2 linked regions of the Geobacillus stearothermophilus ATCC 12980 genome follow. The protein of the gene in region 2 binds, or shares a complex with, the protein of the main gene of each other region. Links are inferred from orthologs where the notes say so. Each region holds a gene or a part of one and is shown on either strand. Other genes may lie near its edges.

The links. The genes of interacting proteins can lie anywhere in the genome.
Region 1: QSJ10_RS14460 (region 2) and QSJ10_RS04710 share a complex: the UniProt entries of both Bacillus subtilis proteins name them as parts of the ktrCD complex. The link is inferred for Geobacillus stearothermophilus ATCC 12980 from one-to-one orthologs.

Annotation. Positions count from the first base shown.
Region 1 is NZ_CP128494.1:864,546-872,157, forward strand. Bases 2,995-5,760 are described here. They hold QSJ10_RS04710 (potassium channel family protein), read left to right. Parts: upstream 2,995-3,929; coding sequence 3,930-4,592; downstream 4,593-5,760. Other genes in these bases: QSJ10_RS04700 (N-acetyldiaminopimelate deacetylase), read left to right, coding at 2,995-3,463; QSJ10_RS04705 (YkuS family protein), read left to right, coding at 3,518-3,760; rnjA (ribonuclease J1), read right to left, coding at 4,664-5,760. In the rest of the region: QSJ10_RS04680 (hypothetical protein), read left to right, coding at 380-613; antirepressor AbbA, read left to right, coding at 730-927; cyclic-di-AMP-binding protein CbpB, read left to right, coding at 1,031-1,489; dapD (2,3,4,5-tetrahydropyridine-2,6-dicarboxylate N-acetyltransferase), read left to right, coding at 1,562-2,272; more of QSJ10_RS04700, read left to right, coding at 2,330-2,994; more of rnjA, read right to left, coding at 5,761-6,331; QSJ10_RS04720 (DNA-dependent RNA polymerase subunit epsilon), read right to left, coding at 6,328-6,543; QSJ10_RS04725 (hypothetical protein), read right to left, coding at 6,691-6,825; QSJ10_RS04730 (Cof-type HAD-IIB family hydrolase), read left to right, coding at 7,009-7,612. UniProt on the Bacillus subtilis protein: Catalytic subunit of the KtrCD potassium uptake transporter. The 2 major potassium transporter complexes KtrAB and KtrCD confer resistance to both suddenly imposed and prolonged osmotic stress.
Region 2 is NZ_CP128494.1:2,666,096-2,673,789, forward strand. The notes cover bases 2,328-5,175. They hold QSJ10_RS14460 (TrkH family potassium uptake protein), read right to left. Parts: upstream 4,504-5,175; coding sequence 3,151-4,503; downstream 2,328-3,150. Other genes in these bases: galU (UTP--glucose-1-phosphate uridylyltransferase GalU), read right to left, coding at 2,328-3,133; QSJ10_RS14465 (BtaManbiosPhlase), read right to left, coding at 4,722-5,175. Also shown: QSJ10_RS14445 (MTP-1 family protein), read right to left, coding at 283-1,254; QSJ10_RS14450 (macro domain-containing protein), read right to left, coding at 1,536-2,021; more of galU, read right to left, coding at 2,246-2,327; more of QSJ10_RS14465, read right to left, coding at 5,176-5,780; QSJ10_RS14475 (hypothetical protein), read right to left, coding at 5,890-6,033; QSJ10_RS14485 (Rpn family recombination-promoting nuclease/putative transposase), read right to left, coding at 6,300-7,193; QSJ10_RS14490 (DMT family transporter), read right to left, coding at 7,395-7,694. UniProt on the Bacillus subtilis protein: Integral membrane subunit of the KtrCD potassium uptake transporter. The 2 major potassium transporter complexes KtrAB and KtrCD confer resistance to both suddenly imposed and prolonged osmotic stress.

The DNA of each region.
Region 1 (7,612 bases), 1.8 Mb from region 2 along the record:
TTCATCGCTGGCGGCCGAGCTCGATGACGTTTGTTTCCGCATTTACGTTTGCGATGAGGACGGCTTCCAGCAGTCGGGCAACATGTTCAAGCGCGGCGGCCGCTGGGAGCTCGAACACGAATATTACATGAAAAACTGGAGCTGGCGGCCATATTTTTTGGAAAACATCATTCGCATGCGCTCGCGTCGGCGGGGGATTTTATCGGATTTGTACACAGACATTGAAACCGGGGAGACGATCCGGACGTATTCGTATCCGATCGATGAGCGCCACTATTTGTTTATCGACTTGTCCTACAGCTATTTGTTTGAACATGACGCCCATTATTGACCGTATAAAATCGCCGCGTTGCGGCAAAGTAAGCATGAGGTGAAACTTATGGCACAGCTCACTTTTGTGTTATCTGCCCTCTCTGTACTGATCGCAGTCATCGGCTTCGTCTATACAGTCCGCCTCGGCCGCCAGCAGCGCTGGCAAGGAGAGCTTGACGGACCAGTTCCGAAAACGGTGCAAGAGCATGCGTATATGCGCAACCCGATGCTGCTCGCTTACGTATTGGCTACTTTGCTCGTTATTTTTGCGATCGGTTATTTGGCGCTGCGCTATTATTGAAAAGGCCATCCGTCTGGACGGCCTTTTTGATTGTCCGGAAATGGCGCTTTTTTTCGCGACTTTTTCCCGCCGCCGATGAATATATATGAAGCGGAAAGGGCAAAGGGGGAATGAAGATGGGGAAGCGGCTGCCGCTTCAGCTGTCGGGCGAGGAAGTGACACTGTTGCTCGAGGTGATGTTTAGCCAGCAGTACGCGCTGGAACTCGTCCGTTCTGAGCTGGAGGATATTGAAAACGGAGATAAAGAGGCCGATGAACAGAGATACCGGCAGCTGCTGCGTTTGTATGACCGGCTGCTGACCGAGGAAGGATAAAAACAAAGCTGATGCTATCGCTTGTAAGGAAGCGATAGTCTTTTTTATGGTATCATACAGGTGGAGAGGAGAAGATGCATACAGAGAAAGGCGGAACGGATGTATGAGCTTATTTGCAAATGAGGAATGGGCGAACATGACTGTCAAGTCATTTTTGATTCCAGCTGACAAAGTAGCGCACGTTCAAGTGGGCAATTATTTGGATCATGCGTTGCTCGTCCTGACGAAAACCGGCTACTCGGCGATTCCGGTGCTTGATACGTCGTACAAGCTGCATGGGCTGATTGGCATGACGATGATTATGGATGCGATTTTAGGGGTGGAGCGCATCGAGTTTGAACGGATCGAGACGATGAAGGTCGAAGAAGTGATGAACCGAAACATTCCGCTCCTGCGGCTTGACGACCGGCTTTGGAAAGCGGTAGGGCTCATCGTTAACCATCCGTTTGTGTGCGTTGAGAACGAGGATGGCTATTTTGAAGGGATTTTTACCCGCCGCGAAATATTGAAGCAATTGAATAAACAGCTGAGGCGGTCGAATCAGGGCCGAAAACTTTTATGAATTGATGCTTGTCACCAACATCTTTGTTTTGCTAAAGTAAAAAAGAATACAGCATGAAGGAGGAAATCGCCGATGAAGATGATGGACGCCAATGAGATCATTTCGTTTATTCAAAACAGCAAAAAATCGACACCGGTTAAAGTATACATAAAAGGGGAACTCGAAGGCATCGATTTCGGCCCGAGCGCGAAACCGTTCATCACCGGAAACACCGGGGTCGTGTTTGGCGAATGGCAAGACATTCAAGCCACAATCGCGGCGAATCAAGACAAAATCGAGGACTACGTCGTCGAGAACGACCGTCGCAACTCGGCCATTCCGCTGTTGGACTTAAAAGGAATCAAGGCGCGCATCGAGCCGGGCGCCATTATCCGCGACCATGTGGAAATCGGCGACAACGCCGTGATCATGATGGGAGCGGTCATCAACATCGGTGCGGTTGTCGGTGAAGGAACGATGATCGACATGAATGCGGTGCTCGGCGGCCGGGCGACGGTCGGAAAAAACTGCCATATTGGCGCCGGAGCGGTGTTGGCCGGAGTCATTGAGCCGCCATCGGCGAAGCCGGTGATCGTTGAAGACGATGTCCTTGTCGGTGCGAATGCTGTCATTTTGGAAGGCGTCACCGTCGGCAAAGGGGCGGTCGTCGCCGCCGGGGCGGTCGTCGTCGAGGATGTGCCGCCGTATACCGTTGTCGCCGGCGTGCCGGCGCGCGTTATTAAGCAAATCGACGAACAAACGAGAGCGAAAACGGAAATTAAACAAGAGCTTCGCCAGTTATAATGACGGGAAAAAAGCTGTCCGCTCACGGGGCAGCTTTTTTCCAATGGAGGAGAGAGGATGGAAGCGATCAGCCCATTTGTCGCCATTCGACGCGACTTGCATAAAATTCCCGAGCTCGGGTTTCAAGAGTTTAAAACACAGCAATATTTGCTTCACTATATTCGGTCGCTGCCGCAAGAGCGGCTTCAAGTCCGGACATGGAAAACCGGGATTTTTGTCAAAGTCAACGGAACATCGCCGCAAAAAACGATTGGCTACCGCGCCGATATAGACGGGCTGCCGATCCGCGAGGAGACCGGTTTGCCGTACCGCTCTGAACATGAAGGGTGCATGCATGCGTGCGGCCACGATGTGCATATGAGCATCGCTCTTGGCGTGCTCACCCATTTCGCACATCATCCGATTCAAGATGACTTGCTGTTTATTTTCCAGCCGGCCGAGGAAGGGCCGGGCGGGGCGAAGCCGATGATGGAAAGCGACATCATGCAGGAATGGAGGCCGGATATGATCGTCGCCTTGCATATCGCCCCGGAATATCCGGTCGGCACTATCGCGACGAAAGAAGGACTGTTGTTTGCCAATACATCGGAGCTGTTTATCGATTTAAAAGGAAAAGGCGGACATGCAGCCTCTCCCCATTTGGCGAACGATATGGTCGTCGCTGCCTGCACGCTCGTCGTTCAGCTGCAGTCGATCGTCGCCCGCAACGTTGATCCGCTCGACAGCGCCGTCATTACGATCGGGAAAATTGCCGGGGGGACAGTGCAAAACGTCATCGCCGAACATGCCCGGCTCGAGGGAACGATCCGGACGCTGTCGCCTGCGGCTATGGAAGCTGTCAAGCGGCGGATTGAGGCGATTGTGCGCGGAATCGAAGTGGCCTACGAATGCGAGGCGGCGATCGATTACGGCGCCATGTACTACCAAGTGTACAACGATCCGGCGCTGACAGCGGAATTTATGCGGTTTGCCGAAGCGCATCCCGGTATGAACGTCATTCGCTGCAAAGAGGCGATGACCGGTGAAGATTTTGGCTATATGCTGGCGGAAATCCCGGGATTGATGTTTTGGCTCGGCGTGGATTCGCCCCATGGGTTGCACCATGCAAAGCTCACCCCAAATGAAGAGGCCATTGACCGGGCGATCGCCTTTTTAATTGATTATTTTTCATGGAAAGGGAACGCCGAATGAAGTATAGTTCCACCTCCATCAAGACACATTATGTATATGAGGAGGTGGAGTGTGATGGCGAAAATCGGTGTTGAGCAATCGCTGACCGACGTGCAGGAGGCATTGAGAGAAAGAGGGTATGAGGTTGTTCCGCTTGGCGGGGAACAAGATGCCCGGGGCTGCGACTGCTGCGTCATTACCGGCCTGGACGCCAATATCGTCGGCATTCACAACATCGTCACGTCCGGTCCGGTCATTGAAGCGAGCGGGCTTACCGCAGAAGAGATTTGCCAAAAAGTCGAAGAAAAACTTCGCTGATGACGAACGTTCGGGCTGTGTGCGCTGGCAGCCCGCTTTTGGGTGAAATGGCAAAATCGCATAGCGTAAAGGAATGGTGGAAAAGGAACGAAGAACGTTTTCGTTTCTTTTTCTTTTTTTGCTAAAATAAGGGGAGAAACAATGCTTGATCAACGATGGAGGAGTGTCAATGAAAAAGAAACAGTTTGCCGTCATCGGCCTCGGGCGCTTTGGCGGCAGCATCTGCCGGACGCTGAGCGAACAAGGGATGGAAGTATTGGCCATCGATATTGATGAAGACCGGGTAAACGAATTTGCGTCGATCGCTTCACACGCCGTCGTCGGCGACACGACCGATGAAAACGTGCTGAAAAGTTTAGGCATCCGCAACTTCGACCATGTCATTGTCGCGATCGGCGACAACATCCAGGCGAGCATTTTGACGACCCTGATTTTAAAAGAGCTCGGCGTCAACCATATTACGGTCAAGGCAACGAACGATTACCATGAGAAAGTGCTGAAAAAAATCGGCGCTGACCAAATCGTGCATCCAGAACGGGACATGGGCGAGCGGATCGCCCACAACTTGATTTCCAACAACGTCCTAGATTATCTGGAGCTGTCGGACAAATACAGCATTGTCGAAATCGTGGCAAGCGAGCGGCTTGACGGCCATTCGCTTTTGGAGCTTGACATCCGCGCCCGCTATGGCATCAACATCGTCGCCATCAAGCGTGGAACAAGCGTCATCGTCTCCCCGCTCGCCTCGGAAATCATCCGCAAAGGCGACGTGTTGGTCGTCATCGGCGCTGACAGCGACATTGACCGGTTTGAGGAAAAAGTGGTCGGTTGACGGCTGGCAGGCGGCCTGTGCATGATGATGACGGAAAAAGGGCATCCTTTTGCAAGGACGCCCTTTTTTCTTTAGATTTCCATGATGATCGGCAAAATCATTGGCCGCCGTTTCGTCCGCTCGTACAAGAACGGAGCGAGCGTTTCCGTAATTTCGTTTTTGATCTCCGACCATTGGTTCGTTTTCCGTTCCAGCACTTTTTCGAGATGCTTGGAGATCAACACTTGCGCTTCGCTGATTAAGTCACCTGACTCACGCATATAGACGAAGCCGCGAGAAATAATGTCCGGGCCGGCGGCGATTTTGAATTCTTTCATGTTGATGCTGACGACAACGATGACGAGTCCTTCCTCTGACAAAATGCGGCGGTCGCGCAAGACGATGTTGCCGATGTCGCCGACGCCGCTACCGTCAATATAAACGGAGCCGGACGGAATTTTGCCGACGATGCGCGCCTCGTGTTCACTGATGCCGAGCACCTCGCCATTGTCCATAATAAAGCAGTTTTCCTCCGGCACGCCGCAGTCAATGGCGAGCTTGGCGTGCATTTTTTGCATCCGGTATTCGCCGTGGATCGGCATGAAATATTTTGGCTTCATGAGCCGGATCATCAGTTTTTGCTCTTCTTGCCCGCCGTGGCCGGACGTATGGATGTCGTTAAGCGGGCCGTGGATCACTTCCGCACCGGCTCTGCACAGCATGTTGATCGTCCGGTTGACGCTCACGGTGTTGCCCGGAATTGGCGATGAGGAGAAAACAACCGTGTCGCCTGGGATGATTTGAATTTGCCGGTGCGTGCCGTTGGCGATGCGCGACAACGCCGCCATCGGCTCGCCTTGGCTGCCGGTGCACAAAATCGTCACCCGATTGGCCGGCAGGCGGTTGATTTCGTTAGCGTCAACAAACGTGCCTTTTGGGCATTTGATGTAACCGAGTTCTTGGCCGATTTCAATCGCCGCTTCCATGCTACGGCCGAAGACAGCGATTTTCCGGTTGTTGGCGACCGCCGCTTCGGTCACTTGTTGAAGCCGATGGATGTTGGACGCAAACGTTGCAAAAATAATCCGGCCGTTCACTTTGCGGAAAATGTCGTGGATGCTCTCGCCGACGCGCCGCTCGGACATCGTGAAATGCGGAATTTCACTGTTCGTGCTGTCCGAGAGCAAGCAAAGCACGCCTTCCTTCCCTATTTCTGCCATTTTTGTCAAATTTGCCGGTTCGCCGACCGGTGTAAAGTCGAATTTAAAGTCTCCTGTGTGGACGATTTGGCCAACCGGCGTTTTAACGACGATGCCGTAGCTGTCCGGAATGCTGTGCGTCGTCCGGAAAAAAGTGACCGCTGTTTTTTGGAAGCGAATGACATCCTCTTCGCGAATTTCAATGAGTTTTGCCTGACGCAGCAACCCGTGCTCTTCGAGTTTATTGCGGATGAGCCCGAGCGCCAGCTTGCCGCCGTAAATCGGGATGTTCACCTGCCGGAGCAAATACGGAATGCCGCCGATATGGTCTTCATGCCCATGGGTAATGAACAGCCCTTTCACTTTTTCCGCGTGCTTGACTAAATACGAATAGTCCGGGATGACGTAGTCGATGCCGAGCAATTCGTCTTCTGGAAACTTGATGCCCGCGTCAATCACAATAATTTCGTCTTGAAATTGTACGCCATATGTATTTTTCCCGATTTCACCCAGTCCGCCGAGGGCAAACACACCGACTTGCTGATCCGTTAATAGTTTCATGATGAGATCTCCAATACTTGAAAATTAGCGCTTTTCTTTTCGTACTCCAAATGCGCCCCCTCTAACGGCTGAATATACTCGATATTGATCGGACGGTTTTGCAACTTTTGGCGTACTTCCCGCTCTGATTCTGCTTCAATGTAGAGCGTTTTCGTTTTTTCTCTCACGGGCACCTCTTCCGCGTTGTCTTGGTAAAACACTTTGAAAATCATGACCGAATCTCTCCTTATCGTACAATGATTGCTTTTCCATTATATAAAAATGCAACCCCGTTTTCATGTTTTTTGTCGTTCAAAAGCAAAAAAACAGGCGGGAGGTGTGCCGACGGTACGTATCATCTTTGACGGATTTTGGCCGTTTCATTCGCCAAAGTGGGAAAGAAGCCCTTCCGTCCGAAGGGCTGTTGTTGGAACAGTTAGGCGATCAATTTTTTCCGGAGCAAATCTTTCCACTGTTGAAGCAGCTTTTTTTTCAGCTTTTTCAACATTTTTCATCACTCCTTACTTTTTATTGTACTCAATTTGCGACGAAAGTAAATGTTTCTATTATATATGTTATGTAGGTAGAGGCTTGTTTTTCATGGGGAAAAATGGAACGAACCGTGTATTTCGGTTGACATTCCAATTGTTTTTCAGTACGGTAAACAGTGAATACATTTTCGGCAAGGAGAAGATAACGTGGGCAGAAAAATCGTGTTTTTCGACATTGACGGCACGTTGCTTGATGAACAAAAACAGCTGCCGCCATCAACCGTTGAGGCGGTCCGCCAGCTAAAACAGGCCGGCGTCTATGTCGCCATCGCCACCGGCCGGGCGCCGTTTATGTTTGCGGATGTACGCCGCCAGCTTGGGATCGACTCGTTCGTCAGCTTCAACGGGCAATACGTCGTTTTTGAAGGAACTGTCCTGCATAAGCGTCCGCTCCGCCGCGAGAAAGTGCGGACGTTGGCTGAGGACGCCCACCGCAACGGTCATCCGCTCGTCTTTATGGACGCGGAGGAAATGAGGGCGAGCGTCGGCGACCATCCGCACATCCATGTCAGCATGGGAAGCTTGAAGTTTTCCCACCCGCCTGTCGATCCCCTTTATTACGAAAACAATGACATTTACCAAGCGCTGCTGTTTTGCCGCGCCGCAGAAGAAGAACCGTACGTGCGCAATTATCCAGAATTCCGTTTTGTCCGTTGGCACGATGTGTCGACCGATGTGCTGCCGGCAGGGGGATCGAAAGCGGAGGGGATCCGCCTGATGATTGAGAAGCTCGGGATTGACAAAGGCGATG
Region 2 (7,694 bases):
TGGGCAACGTTTTGCCCTTCACCCGGGCATGAACATGAATCATCAAGGCACGCGCATTTTCACGGAAAGGTTCATGGGCAGCACGCTTTGTCCTCCACCCGGGGATGAAAATCACGCGCCAGTCCTGCATTTTCACGAAAACAGCGCGGGATTGATCCCACGCTGTTCGCTTTCAAGCCATCCTCTCAGCGCCTTGTCAACGAAACAATTCGGGCATGTCGATTGCAAGCCCCGGAAAATACACAGACCATCAAGAGAAGGTCTATCGCGCCGATCCTTTCGCTAAACGGAAGCGTACATTCGGTCGAGCTCTTGCGCTTCGTATTTCGCAAACGGGTCGATGAGCGAAATTTTTTGCGCCTCGGCGTCGCCGACGCCGGCGTACAGCTCAGCCGTGCCGTCGCCTTTGCGGATGAGTCCGCCGCTAAAGACAACGTTCGCCAAATCCGGCCGTTTCGCCGGACCATCCAAAAAGTGGGAGCGAAGCGCAAGCAATTGCAGCTCTGAACGCTCCATCGTCTCCGGGTTCAACACGAACACCATCGGGTAGTAATGGCGGTTGCCGTGCTCGTCAAAGCAAGCGATATGGCCAAGCGCCCCCACAAGCCCGTTCGCCAGCAAATGCGCCTCATTCACGCCGCCCCATTCTTCATCCATAAATTGGGCGTCCAAAATCGGCGCGGCCTCAATCACGTCCGGCGTCAACTCATCGAGCGAGAAAATGCGGGTGAACCCGATTTTCCCGCGTCCGCCTTTTTCCCCTTGCGGCCGGGTGAACACGCCGATCGAGCCATCTTTCAGCTCGACAAGGCGAATGTCCTTCATTCCGTCCGGCCCTTCGGCGAACTTTTTCAAACTGCGAATATTGCGGCCGCGGTAAAAGACCGTCCGCCAGCTCAGCTCGCCGTCAAACACCGGATGCGGAAACGTCTCCACGCCGCCGAACACCAACTGACCGTGAATGCGCGCCACAAACGGATCCTGCAAGGCGAACACCGGCGCCCCGTCACGAGGAACCCAGACGCCGTCGCGCTCGACGAAAAAGTACACTTCCGATTGCTCGCTGTCGCGCGCCTCGACGCGCCCAGCGATCACCCATTCTCCTTCATCCACAAACGGTGCAGAAATATTGTAAACGTCCCGGTCCCCGACACCCGCAAAGCGAAGCTTTTCCGGCTCAAACGGCTGCGGGGCCGAACGAAATTCGTCTACTAACACTTGACATGTCTTTAATGTTGGCAATGAGAATAACATGATTCATCCCTCCGGATGGCGCCAAAAACGCCCACATTGGCATTTTTGGCTGTTTTTCCTGATCGCGGTTCGAACAGGAAACGTTCTCCAACTTCCTTTCATGCCAGTCTAATCAATCGGACATGGATGGCTGCGCCACCTCCTAGGCTAGGCAAGGAAGTCAATGAAACTGGTTTGTGTGTTATATTATAATATGATATGAAGGATTGTGAAACACGTTATTCTTTGCCAAAAAAAGAAGGGCCAATCGTCTGTCAAGGCCCTTTTTTTCTTATTTTTATTTAATATGAATCAACCATTTGGATAAATGACTCGTCGATATCAACGACCACAAATTCCACATCCTCAACCGGCGCGAGCACCTCGCGAAATAACCTAGCCACTCTCGCTTTGTCAAGCCGGCCGACTCCGGTTCCCAAGGCCGGCAACGCCACCTTCTTGATTCCGTTCTCCCGACAGTGCGCGACAAGCCGCTCGAGACACGCCCGAACGATGTCATACGACGTCGCCCCTGCAGGCTGCTTCATCGTCACTAAGTGAAGGACCCCGCGAAACGGCAGCGAGCCTGCTCCTGTCACGTACAAATCGCCGGGCTTAGGGTCTTGCGCTTGACAGACGCGGATCGCTTCCTCCTCGATCACACGTCCCCCCGCCCGACGGATCGCCGCCGCCACGCCGCCGCCCATCGGCCCGATGCCGTTGGCGGCATTGCAAATGTACTCGACTCCTTCCACTTTGGTCAGATCGCCGACCATGGCACGAATCATCCGAACCCCTCCTTAGCCATGTTTATTCCCCCGCTTCCTCCGCCTCCATAAGCTCATCCAGAACACGGTTGATGGCAGACGATGCTTCATCGATGGCTTCCACTTGTATGAACTGCAATTCATCATCGATAATGCTTCGATAGCAGAATCTCCTTTTTGTCTTCATCCCTAAAAAACGACAAGCTGTCATGCAAAACATGAAATGCGACCGACTGATGGTTGAATTAGCTGCTCTTCGATCCCTTCGCCTCGGCCACCACCCGCTCCAAAAACGAAAGCAAATCGGCGCGCAGCTCCTCGTTTTGCAAGGCAAATTCAATCGTCGTTTCGATAAAGCCGAGCTTCTCGCCGACATCGTACCGTTTTCCTTCAAACTCGTAGGCAAAGACGCGCTGAATTTCATTCAGCCGCCCGATCGCATCGGTGAGCTGAATCTCCCCGCCTGCGCCGACTTCCTGCTTCTCCAAAAACAAGAAAATTTCCGGCGTCAACACGTACCGCCCGACGATCGCGAGGTTCGACGGCGCTGTGCCCGGAGCGGGTTTTTCGACAAAGCGGCGCACTTGGTAGCGCCGTCCCTTCTGCTCGAGCGGGTCGATGATCCCGTAACGGTGCGTCTCTTCCTCCGGCACGCGCTTGACGCCGATCACCGAGCTGAACGTTTGTTCGTATTGCTCAATGAGCTGTTTTAAACAAGGTTTTTCCGCTTGGACGATATCATCGCCCAACAACACCGCAAACGGCTCGTCTCCGATGAAATTGCGCGCGCACCAAACAGCATGCCCCAGCCCTTTTGGCTCTTTTTGGCGAATGTAGTGGATGTCCACTTTTGATGGCTCTTTTACTTTCTCAAGCAAGTCCAATTTTCCTTTTTGCTTCAGCAGCTGCTCGAGCTCAAACGCATAGTCAAAATGGTCTTCAATCGCCCGCTTCCCTTTCCCGGTGACGATGATGATGTCCTCAATGCCTGATGCCATCGCCTCTTCAACAATATATTGAATCGTCGGCTTATCGACAATCGGAAGCATCTCCTTCGGCATGGCCTTTGTCGCCGGCAAAAACCGCGTCCCAAGGCCCGCTGCCGGAATGATCGCTTTGCGCACTTTTTTCATGATTCCGTCCCCCTCTTCTAGCCGATAATGACTCGTTCTTTCGGGTAATGGTAGCTATCTTTCACCGCTCGGCCGCGGACAAGCCATAAAAACGAAATGATGCCGACCCGGCCGATGAACATGACGATCACCAACACCAACTTGCCAAACGGGCTGAGCTCAGAGGTAATGCCGAGCGACAGCCCGGTCGTCCCAAACGCTGAACATACTTCAAACAAAAGCATAACGACAGGAAGCGACGATTCCGAGACGGAAAGCGCAAAAACCGCCGCAAAACAAAGGAACAGCGCACCGATAAAGACAACAAACGATTTTAAAATATCTTCCTCATGAATTTCACGCCCGAACACTTTGACCGCTGAGCGCCCTTTCGCATAATGCCAAACCGTTAACAAAATCACCGCCAACGTCGTCGTCCGGATGCCCCCGCCAACGCTGCTCGGGGAAGCACCGATAAACATCATCGCGCTCAAAAGCAATAACGTCGGGTCGGAAAACTCGTTCATATCCATCGTCGCCAGCCCGCCGCTGCGCGATGACACCGACTGAAACAAGGCGTAAAAGAGCGACCGGTGCCACGGCTTTCCAGCGAAAAAATGGCTCCATTCAAGCGCATAAATCGCCACCGTGCCAAAGAAGACGAGGGCAAAAAACGTCACCGTCGTCAACTTCGTAAACAGCGAAAACCGGTAGCGCCCTCGGTCGCGCGCAAACAAAAACTCCTTCACCTCAATGAGCACAGGAAAGCCAATCGCGCCTAGAATGATCAGAATGATATGGATGACTTGCACGAAATAATCACCGGCGAACGGAATCAGCGACTGGCCGGTAATATCAAATCCAGCGTTCGTCGTGGCACTGACCGACGCAAACACCGCCTGCAAAAGCGCCTCCGGCCACGTCGGAAAATAACGCAAAAAATACACGCCCAAAATCAGCGCACCGACCGCTTCAATGGCCAAAATCAAGAAAAAGATGTCCCGCGTGAGCTTCACGAGCCCTGAGAGCGCAAGACGGTTTTGATCGGTCATGATCAGCTGCCGCTCACGAAACCCGATTTTTTTGCCAACTAACAGCCAAATGAACGTACTAAGCATCATTAACCCTACGCCGCCCACCTGCATCATCACAATCAACAAAACAATCCCAAACGTATTAAACGTCTCCGGAATCGACACAACCGTCAACCCGGTCACACTAATGGCGCTCGCCGCCGTAAACAGCGCATCAATCCAGTGAAGCTCCACTCCCGGCTGATGCACAATCGGCAGCCATAACAGCACCGTCGACACCGCGACGGCCGCCAAATAAAACAGAATGATCAACTGAATCGTCGACAACTTCAACCATAATGAACGTTTGATTGTCATGCCGTCACCACCATTGCCCCGACCAGCGCGCGGGCAGCTTCCGTACGCCGAGTTCACATCGTAATGGATTGTCCCGATCAATCGACGTTTTTTCCATTATATCAAATCCCTTTGCCAAGAAAGAAACAAAAGGAAGAACTTTCGACAGAAAAGCGCCTAGGGAGCCACAAGCCAAAAAAAGAAACGCCCGACGCATCAGGCGTTTCCCGTTTACAAGTTCATTCCTTGACAAGCGAATCCAAAATCTCGCTAAGCTTCAGCTCGACGCACGCCATCGACGTATCCGCGGCACCATAATACATTTTTACGATATCGCCATCGACAATCGCCCCGCATGAAAACACGACGCGGCCGAAAAAGCCGTTCACCTCATAATCCGCTTCCGGCTCGACAAGCGGCTGCTCCGAGCGGGCGAGAACTTTGGATGGGTCGTTCAAATCGAGCAGCACCGCCCCCATGCAATAGCGGTGGTCATCCGACGCGCCGTGGTACAACTCAAGCCAGCCGCGCTCCGTTTTGATCGGCACCGCTCCGCCGCCGATGCGGGCGCTGTCCCACTTCCCTTCGCGCAGACCGAACAAAAAGCGATGATTCCCCCAATGAAGCAGATTCTCCGACTCCGCGATCCACACCTCGGGGCGGCCGTTGCTTCTCGGCACCGGGCGATGAAGAGCGTAATACTTGCCGTTGATCTTCTCCGGAAAAATGAGCACATCTTTGTTTTCCGGCGCGAAAATCATGCCGTGGTGCGTCACCGTCTGAAAGTCTTTTGTCGACACCATCACCTCGCCGACTCCTTTTGGCGACACGGCGCTGAAATAAATGTAATACGTGCCGTCAATGCATGTAATGCGCGGGTCTTCAATACCGAATGTCTCGAGCTCATTCGATGGATAGACGAACGGGCGGTCGTCGATCACAAACCGCCGCCCGTCCCGACTGCGGGCGAGGCGCAAATACGAAAGCGACGTCAAATAGACGAACCGCTCCGCCCCCGCCTCTTTAATAACGCGCGGGTCGGAAAAATCGTAGCGCGGATCGTCTTTGCGAAATTCGTAAACCTCGACCTTCCCCGTCTTTGGATTCCATACCGGCGCTTTCACGATGTTCGGGTCATCCGACACGGGACGCTCCGCCACCCGAAGAAGCAGCAACACTTCCCCTTGAAATTTCGCCACCCCAGCGTTAAACGCCCCGATCACTTCAAACCCGTCGTGGTGCGGCGGCACATCGTTCGGCGTAATGAGCGGGTTCTCTTCATAGCGGTAAAGGTGCATCGTCACCCCTGCCTTTCGTATTTCGTAAATGGATCCACGATCGTGAGTTTTTGCGCTTCTGCGTCACTTGTTCCAGCGTAAAAATCGGCCGTGCCGTCCCCGTTGCGAATCAGTCTGCCGCTAAACACGACATCCGCTCGGTGAAAATGCCAAACATCAAACCGACCGCCAAAATCGTCACGGTATAAAACAAAGGGTACAGCATCGGAATCGTCACGTGCCAAACCCGCTTCCAGCCAATCGCGCCGTCCATTTCCGCCGCTTCATACACTTCTTTCGTGCAGCTTTGACAACGGGCAGCTGTCGCAAATCGCGACGCCGAAAATCACGACCGTCGACATCGACCTGAAGCGCTACGGCAAACGAGCGGTGGAATTGTTGCGATGGCGGTGGGACAACCCGAACGAACCTTTTCAGGAAGTGCTATTGTCTACGAAACTGATCAAACGGGAATCCACAGCAGCAAAACCAACGCGCTAGGGCGGGGCTGGCCTTTTGCCCCACCTGTTTGATTTCCATTCACTTGAAGCCGCTTTGTTTCATTTCCTCAATCTCCGTCACAGGCAATCCGGTCAGTTCGTGAATCGTCTGCGCATCAAACCCTTTCATCAACATCCGTTTCGCAATGTGCCGTTTTTCTTGTTCCGCTCCCTCTTTGCGCCCTTCCTCCCGTCCTTCCTTTCGGCCTTGAATTTTTCCCTTTTGCTCGTACGAAATGATCAATTCCAGCACGCGTTCTTTTTCTTTCGTCTCCATTTGTTCCACCTCGCTTCGAAGCTGTTGTTCTTCTTCATCGGACAGCTTCACATACGTTTCAAAAAAGCCCATCAACAAACGCTGTCTTGCCTCGTCTAGCTCAAGACGCACCAACATGCGCAAAAATTGCTTTTTCAGTTCCACTCGTTCACTTTCAGTATACCCCATTTTGCTAAGCAGCGCAGCCGCCACCGGGTTGTCGGTGCGGATGAATTGGCGCCAGTTTTGCTTGCGCAACTCCACATGGAAAAAGCGAAAGTCAAGCACATCGCCAAACGGAAAGGAGAGCGTGAACAAAGAGGGTTCATCTCGGATGGCATCATAGCTGAAGACGGCAATCGGAATGATCGGAGTGCGGTATTTTTCAAACAAGCGTCTGAAGTAAAGAAACATTCTTTCTGGAAATGACGATTGAACGTACGCTTGGTTTTCTACGTGAACAATGATCAATCCGTCTTTTCCTTTGAACTTCGTCTCGACGAGCAGGTCAACGCGGTACTTCTCCCCAGCCGTTACGTCCGTAAACAGCTCTTCGGACAAAAACGACAAATGGTTGAAATCAATATGCTCGTGCATATCCGGAAAGAAGAGAAGCACAAATTCCTCAAAAAACGTCTGCAACAACTCCTTGAACAACCGGTCGTGATCGATCGCCATACATTCACCTCACACGAATACGTTTCGTATTCTCTTTTTCGACATCATCAAGCAAAATCCTGCCGATGGCACAAAAATGGCTGTCCCTTTTCAAGAAGAGACAGCCAAGACGCCGACCGCAATGTGAAGCCCCCTCCATTCCTGGATATGAATGTTTCGCCACTTGCACGCAAGGCCTAGAAGTGGGGGATTCCAAGGCGGCTACATCCCCGCCTTCCTTCCCCCAGCCGCCACTTTCGCCCGGCGGAAACGGGCGATCACGTTATCCATCCCCCCGCTGCCGAACAACACGCCCGCGACGATGAAAAGAAAACCAGCCAGCTGCATCGGCGAAATCGGCTCGCCCAGCAGCCAATGCGCCCCAAGAAGTGAAAAAAACGGATTGAGATTGATGAACACCGCCGACTCAGCGGGACCAAGATGTTGAACAGCCTGGTTATAAAACATATGGCCAAGCGCCGTCGCGACGACCGCCGAAGCAAGGAAAATCATCCAAAGCGG